Regions from separate parts of the Streptomyces sp. NPDC006512 genome, predicted to be linked through region 2. Evidence: riboswitches for the same ligand, from Rfam matches in the RefSeq annotation. Region 2 holds a riboswitch; the other holds the start of a gene.
What was found. A riboswitch is a leader RNA that binds a small molecule or an ion and turns the genes downstream of it on or off. The one in region 2 is predicted to bind S-adenosylmethionine.
Positions count from the first base shown of each region.

Region 1: it holds a riboswitch for S-adenosylmethionine, as region 2 does, so the genes downstream of both, thrC (threonine synthase) here and ABZZ17_RS25165 (aminotransferase class V-fold PLP-dependent enzyme) in region 2, are expected to answer to the same signal.

Region 1 covers NZ_JBEXPG010000018.1:117,509-120,883, forward strand. The annotation lists gene ABZZ17_RS15190 (ubiquitin-like small modifier protein 1) at 75-350, opposite strand; gene thrC (threonine synthase) at 385-1,674, opposite strand; SAM riboswitch class I at 1,692-1,849, opposite strand; gene ABZZ17_RS15200 (glucosyl-3-phosphoglycerate synthase) at 2,032-2,982, shown strand; gene ABZZ17_RS15205 (trehalose-6-phosphate synthase) at 3,066-3,375, shown strand, end outside.
Region 2 covers NZ_JBEXPG010000038.1:12,645-16,019, forward strand. The annotation lists gene trpD (anthranilate phosphoribosyltransferase) at 75-1,139, shown strand; SAM riboswitch class IV at 1,225-1,341, shown strand; gene ABZZ17_RS25165 (aminotransferase class V-fold PLP-dependent enzyme) at 1,559-2,953, shown strand; gene ABZZ17_RS25170 (Lrp/AsnC ligand binding domain-containing protein) at 2,980-3,261, opposite strand; gene ABZZ17_RS25175 (rhomboid family intramembrane serine protease) at 3,258-3,375, opposite strand, start outside.

The sequences.
Region 1 (3,375 bases), on a different contig from region 2:
TGCCCCCTCCGCTTATTGGCGGAGGGGGCAATTCGGAAAAGCGGTCACCCCGGAAGGGCGCGGTCCGGCGGGGATCAGCCCCCGGCGACGGCCGGAATGATCGAGACGCCGGCACCGTCGGGCGTCGCCGTCTGCAGGCCGCCCTCGAAGCGCACGTCGTCGTCGTTGACGTAGACGTTCACGAAGCGGCGCAGCTTGCCCTGGTCGTCCAGGACGCGCGCGGCGATGCCCGGGTGGTTCTTCTCCAGGGAGTCGATGACCTCGGCCAGGGTCGCGCCCTCGGCCGGGACCTCGGCCACGCCGCCGGTGTAGGTGCGCAGGATGGTGGGGATGCGGACGTTGACGCTCATGGCGCTACCGCCTTTCCGGGTGTCGTGGTGGAGGTCAGGCGAGGTTGGCGGCGCGGAAGGCGTCCAGGCTCGGGCGGATCGTGGCGGTCTGGCCGCTGTCGGCGGCCACCGCCTCCAGGGTCTTGAGGCCGTCGCCGGTGTTCAGGACCACGGTGGTCAGCGCCGGGTCCAGCTGCCCGTTCTCGATCAGCTTCTTCGTGACGCCGACGGTCACGCCGCCCGCGGTCTCGGCGAAGATGCCCTCGGTCTGGGCGAGGAGCTTGATGGCCTCGACGACCTGCTCGTCGTTGACGTCCTCGACGTAGCCGCCGGTGCGCCGGGCGATGTCCAGGACGTACGGGCCGTCCGCCGGGTTGCCGATCGCCAGGGACTTGGCGATGGTGTTCGGCTTCTGCGGGCGGACCACCTCGTGCCCGGCCTTGAAGGCGGTGGACACCGGGGAACAGCCCTCGGCCTGGGCGCCGAAGATCTTGTACGGCTTGTCCTCGACGAGACCGAGCTTGATCAGCTCCTGGAGACCCTTGTCGATCTTCGTCAGCTGGGAGCCGGACGCGATCGGGATGACGATCTGGTCGGGCAGCCGCCAGCCGAGCTGCTCGCAGATCTCGTAGGCGAGGGTCTTGGAGCCCTCGCCGTAGTACGGCCGCAGGTTGACGTTGACGAAGCCCCAGCCCTCGCCCAGCGGGTCGCCGATGAGCTCGGAGCAGAACCGGTTGACGTCGTCGTAGTTGCCCTCGATGCCGACCAGGTCGCCACCGTAGACACCGGCCATGACGACCTTGCCCTGCTCCAGGTCGTGCGGGATGAACACGCAGGAGCGGAAGCCGGCGCGGGCGGCCGCGGCGCCGACGGCGCCGGCCAGGTTGCCCGTGGAGGAGCAGGACAGGGTGGTGAAGCCGAAGGCGCGGGCGGCCTCGACGGCGATGGCCACGACACGGTCCTTGAAGGAGTGCGTCGGGTTGCCGGAGTCGTCCTTGACGTACAGCTTGCCGGTGACGCCGAGCTCCTTGGCCAGGTTCGCGGCGTCCACGAGCTTGGTGAAGCCCGGGTTCAGGCTGGGCTTGGAGGCCACGTCCGCCGGGACGGGCAGCAGCGGGGCGTAACGCCAGATGTTGTCGGGGCCGGCCTCGATCGCGGCGCGCAGGGCCTCGGGGTTCCCGAGGGGCAGCTCGTAGGCGACTTCCAGCGGTCCGAAACACTCGGCGCAGGCGAAAATGGGACCGAGCTCGAAGCGGGTACCGCACTCGCGGCAGGAAAGGCCGGTGGCGGGTCCGAGATCCACGGAATCCAGGTCGGCAGAGGTGGCGACGGTCTGTGCAGCCATGATGGCGAGGCCCTTTCTCCTCATCTTCCCCATGGCGCACTTCGCCATGAGACGGAATTGGCACCTTCCCTAGCCGGGGACCCCGCGGGAGTGCGTCTCAGACGCATCGCGAGAACCGACTGGAGGGTTGCCGGGGCTTCAACGGGCCGTATCCCTCTGCCCCTCTGGATGAGCGGTATGGCACCGGGCGGCGCGCAGGGCGCGTCCGGGCGTTTGTACGCGGGACCCCCGGCATGCGGTGGTCCTTCGCGTTGTTCAAGACTGTAACCGAAGGTCCGGGTGGTTGAGACAGCCGTCCGAACCGCGAGATGGATCACTTTTCGGTCCAAACCACCGATGAAGCAGGGAGTCCCGAGAGTGCTGGAAGAGGTGGAGCGCTGGCTGGCCGCCCGCTCCTGGTCCGCAGCCGACCGACCGCTCGACCAGCTGCTCGACCGGAAACGGGCGGCGGGCACGACGGTCAGCGTGGTGCTGCCCGCCCTCGACGAGGAGGCCACCGTCGGGCGGATCGTCGAGGTGATCCGGCGCGACCTGATCGAGGGCCCGCCGATCCCCCTCGTCGACGAGCTCGTGGTGATCGATTCCGGCTCGACGGACCGTACGGCGAAGGTCGCGGCCGAGGCCGGCGCCCGGGTGGTGCACCGCGACGACATCCTGCCGCGGCTGCCCGCGCTGCCCGGCAAGGGCGAGGTGCTGTGGCGCTCGCTGCTCGCCACGAGCGGCGAGGTCGTCTGCTTCGTGGACGCCGACCTGCGGGACTTCTCGGCGGCGTTCGTGTCCGGGATCGTGGGCCCGCTGCTCACCGATCCGCAGGTCCAGTTCGTCAAGGCGATGTACGACCGCCCGCTGGGGGACGCCCCCGGCCAGGGCGGCCGGGTCACCGAGCTGGTCGCGCGGCCCCTCCTCAACCTGCACTGGCCGCAGCTGGCCGGCTTCGTGCAGCCGCTGGGCGGCGAGTACGCCGTACGGCGCTCCCTGCTGGAGCGGCTGCCGTTCCCCGTCGGGTACGGGGTGGAGCTGGGGCTGCTCGTGGACGCGCTGCACACGGTCGGGCTGGACGCGCTGGCCCAGGTCGACGTCGGGGTCCGGCTGCACCGGCACCAGGACGGGCAGGCACTGGGCCGGATGGCCGCCGCGATCTACCGCACGGCGCAGCTGCGGCTCTCGCGCGGGCACCTCGTGCGGCCGGAGCTGACGCAGTTCGAGCGGGGGCCGGACGGGTTCGTTCCGCGCACCTATCCGGTGGACACCGAGGAGCGGCCGCCGATGGTGGAGATCAAGGAGTACGCGGGGCGCCGCGTGGCCTGACCGGGGGTCCGGGCCGGGAATGATCCTCGCCGCGCTCGGCGTACACGCGTTTGACCGGGGGCGGGCCTGGCTAGGTTGGCCGCATGGCTTCTCAGGCTTCTCAGGTACTCGTCGCCGCGAACCGCGGCCCGCTCTCGTACGCCCTCGAACAGGACGGCACGCTCAGTACCCGGCGCGGCGGGGGCGGTCTCGTCTCCGGCCTCTCCGCGGCCCTCGCGCGGCAGCCGGAGGCCCTGTGGATCTGCGCGGCCCTGTCCGACGCCGACCGGGAGGCGGTCCGCCGGGGCGTGTCCGAGCCGGGCGTGCGGATGCTCGACATCGATCCGGGGGTGTACGACGACGCGTACAACGGCATCGCCAACTCGGTGCTCTGGTTCACCCACCACCACCTGT
Region 2 (3,375 bases):
CCGTCTCCGGGGCTGGATAGGCTGGTCTCCTTCCCATTCCCCCGTGGTATCCCGATGAGCAGCAGGAGCGGACCATGAACGTTGTGACCCCGGCAGGCGGCGACAGCGTGGCGGCCCGTGGCTGGCCGGGCGTCCTCGACGCCCTGCTGACCGGCCGGAACCTCGGTGCGGACGACACCGCCTGGGCGATGGAACGGATCATGCGGGGCGAGGCCACCGACGCGCAGATCGCCGGCTTCGTGGTCGCGCTGCGGGCCAAGGGGGAGACCGTCGCGGAGATCAACGGCATGGTGCGCGCCATGTACGAACACGCCAACCTGATCGAGGTGGCGGGCCGGGCGGTGGACATCGTCGGCACCGGCGGCGACGGCGCCAAGACGGTCAACATCTCGACCATGTCGGCGATCGTGGTGGCCGGCACGGGCGCGAAGGTCGTCAAGCACGGCAACCGGGCGGCGTCCTCCGCGAGCGGTTCCTCCGACGTGCTGGAGAAGCTCGGCGTCAACCTCGACCTCACCCCCGCCCGGGTGGTGGAGGTCGTCGAGGAGGCCGGGATCACCCTCTGCTTCGCGGTGAAGTTCCACCCGGCGCTGCGGCACGTGGCGGCCGCCCGCAAGGAGCTGGGCATCCGGACGACCTTCAACTTCCTAGGTCCCCTGACCAACCCGGCCAAGGTGCGGGCCCAGGCGACGGGCGTGGCCGATCCGCGGGTGGCCCCCATCATGGCGGGGGTGCTGGCCGAGCGGGGCTCGTCCGCGCTGGTGTTCCGCGGCGACGACGGCCTCGACGAGCTGACCACCACGGCCACCTCGCGCGTGTGGTGGGTCCGGGACGGTTCGGTGACCGAGTCGACGTTCGACCCGCGCGACATCGGAATCCCGCTCGTCGACGTGTCGCAGCTGCGGGGCGAGGACGCCTCGTACAACGCCGATGTGGCCCGCCGGCTGCTGGCGGGCGAGAGCGGCCCCGTCCGTGACGCCGTACTGCTGAACTCGGCCGCCGCCCTGGTCGCGCTGGACCCGGGGACGGGCTCCCTGGAGGAGCAGCTCGCGGCCGGCGTGACCCGGGCGGCCGAGTCCATCGACTCGGGTGCGGCGCGGGCCGCCCTGGACCGCTGGGTGGCCGCCAGCAACGCCTGAGCCCCACCCGTTTCGGCCAAGACCCCGGTCCGCATCGTGGACCGGGGTCTTGCGCACGGGAGATCGTGTGGCAGGATTCTGCCCAGGTCACGAGTGACAGCGTTTAGGCCCCGGCTTGCTGTCCGGCAACCCTCCTTCCGTGGCGGGGTGCCCCGGGTGATGACCAGGCCGTAGGCAGCGAGGTCTACGGCAAGCGCGGATCCCTCGACACCAGGGGTCCTGGTCTCTCGAGGAGCGTTTTCCGTGAGCAAGCGAATGCGATAGGGCGACTCCGCCCCCACTTCACCCCTCGGACCGGGTCCGCTTCCGTGCGCCCCGCGTCACTCCGAGGGCTTTCCCGTACCCCGGACGGCCGCAGAGCCGTACCCGCGTACGGGCACACCGAAGCCATTCAGCCCTGCCTGCCGGGAGATACCGCCATGTCCGCATCCCTGAACACCGCCGCCACCGACGCCACCGACGCCGCCACCGCCGGGGGCCCCGCCTGTGCCGAGCCGCTGGCCGTGCTCGGCCGGGACGTCACCGTCCCGCTCGTGACCGGCGGTGAGGTCACCTACGCCGCCCTGGACTACGCGGCCAGCGCCCCCGCGCTCCAGCGGGTCTGGGACGACGTGGCCGCGTACGCCCCGTACTACGGCAGCGTCCACCGCGGCGCCGGCTACCTCTCGCAGCTGTCCACGGACCTCTTCGAGCAGAGCCGGGTCACGGTCGCCGAGTTCCTCGACTGCCGGCCCTCGGACCAGGTGGTCTTCACCCGGTCCACCACCGACTCCCTCAACCTGCTCGCCGCGGTCCTCCCGGCCGGCTGCCAGGTCTTCGTCTTCGAGACCGAGCACCACGCCTCGCTGCTGCCCTGGACGGACGCGCGGGTCACCTACCTCAACGCCCCCCGCACCCCCGGCGAGGCCGTCGCCACCCTGGAGCGGGCCCTGGCCGACCGCGACCCGTACGGTCCCGCGCTGGTCTGCGTCACCGGCGCGTCCAACGTCACCGGTGAGCTGTGGCCCGTGAAGGAGCTCGCCGCCGCCGCGCACGCCCACGGTGCGCGGATCGTGCTCGACGCCGCCCAGCTGGCCCCGCACCACCCCGTCTCCGTCCGCGACCTGGACGTGGACTGGGTCGCCTTCTCCGGCCACAAGCTCTACGCCCCCTTCGGCTCGGGCGTACTCGCCGGCCGCGCGGACTGGCTCCAGGAGGCCGACCCGTACCTGGCCGGCGGAGGCGCCTCCCGCAAGGTGGCCCGCCGCGAGGACGGCGGCGTCGACGTCGAGTGGCACACCACCGCCGCCCGCCACGAGGCCGGCTCCCCGAACGTCATCGGTGTCTACTCCATCGCCTCCGCCTGCAAGGCCCTCACCGAGGCGGGCTTCGACGGTCTCGTCGCCCGGGAGCGCCACCTCATCGCCAGGGTCCGCGAGGGCCTGGCCGAGGTCCCGGCGGTCCGCGTCCTGTCCCTCTTCGGGGACGACGCCCCGCGCGTCGGCGTCATCTCGTTCGTGGTCGACGGCTGGAACAGTTCGCACTTCGCCGCCGCCCTGTCCGCCGAGTACGGCATCGGGGTGCGCGACGGACTCTTCTGCGCCCACCCGCTGGTGCGCACGCTGCTGGGCAGCGAGCCGCAGGAGCCGGGGGAATGCGGTGCCCCCGAGGCGGCGCCGGGGGAGCGTTCGCTGAACGCCATCCGCGTCAGCTTCGGCGCCGGCACCCCCGACGAGCACGTGGAGCGCTTCGTCCGCGCGGTGCGGGAACTCGTCGCGGACGGCGCCAAGTGGCAGTACCGCACCGAAGAGGGCCGCTGCGTCCCGGCCGTCTGACGGCCGGCACCAGCGGCCGGCGGGCGCTACGCGTCGAGGCCGATCGCGAACGCCGCTTCCAGGTCGTGCTGGGAGTAGGTGCGGAACGCGACGTGGGTGTCCGTCGCCTCGACGCCCGGGATCTTGCTGATGCGGCCCGGGATGATGTCCGCGAGGTTCTCGTGGCGGGCCACGCGGACCAGCGCGATCAGGTCGTACGTTCCCGTGACGGAGTAGACCTCGCTGACGCTGTCCAGCTGCGCGATGGACTCGGCGATCTCGGGGATGCGGTCCACGCTGGTCTTGATGAGCACGATCGCGGTGATCACGGTTGGCTGTCTCCCTCGCCGGCAGTCACTGGTCGCCTCACTCTAGTCGTACGCCGATAACGGGCCCACGCGTAGAGGAAGCCGAGCGAGAAGCCCACCACGTGGGCCAGGTAG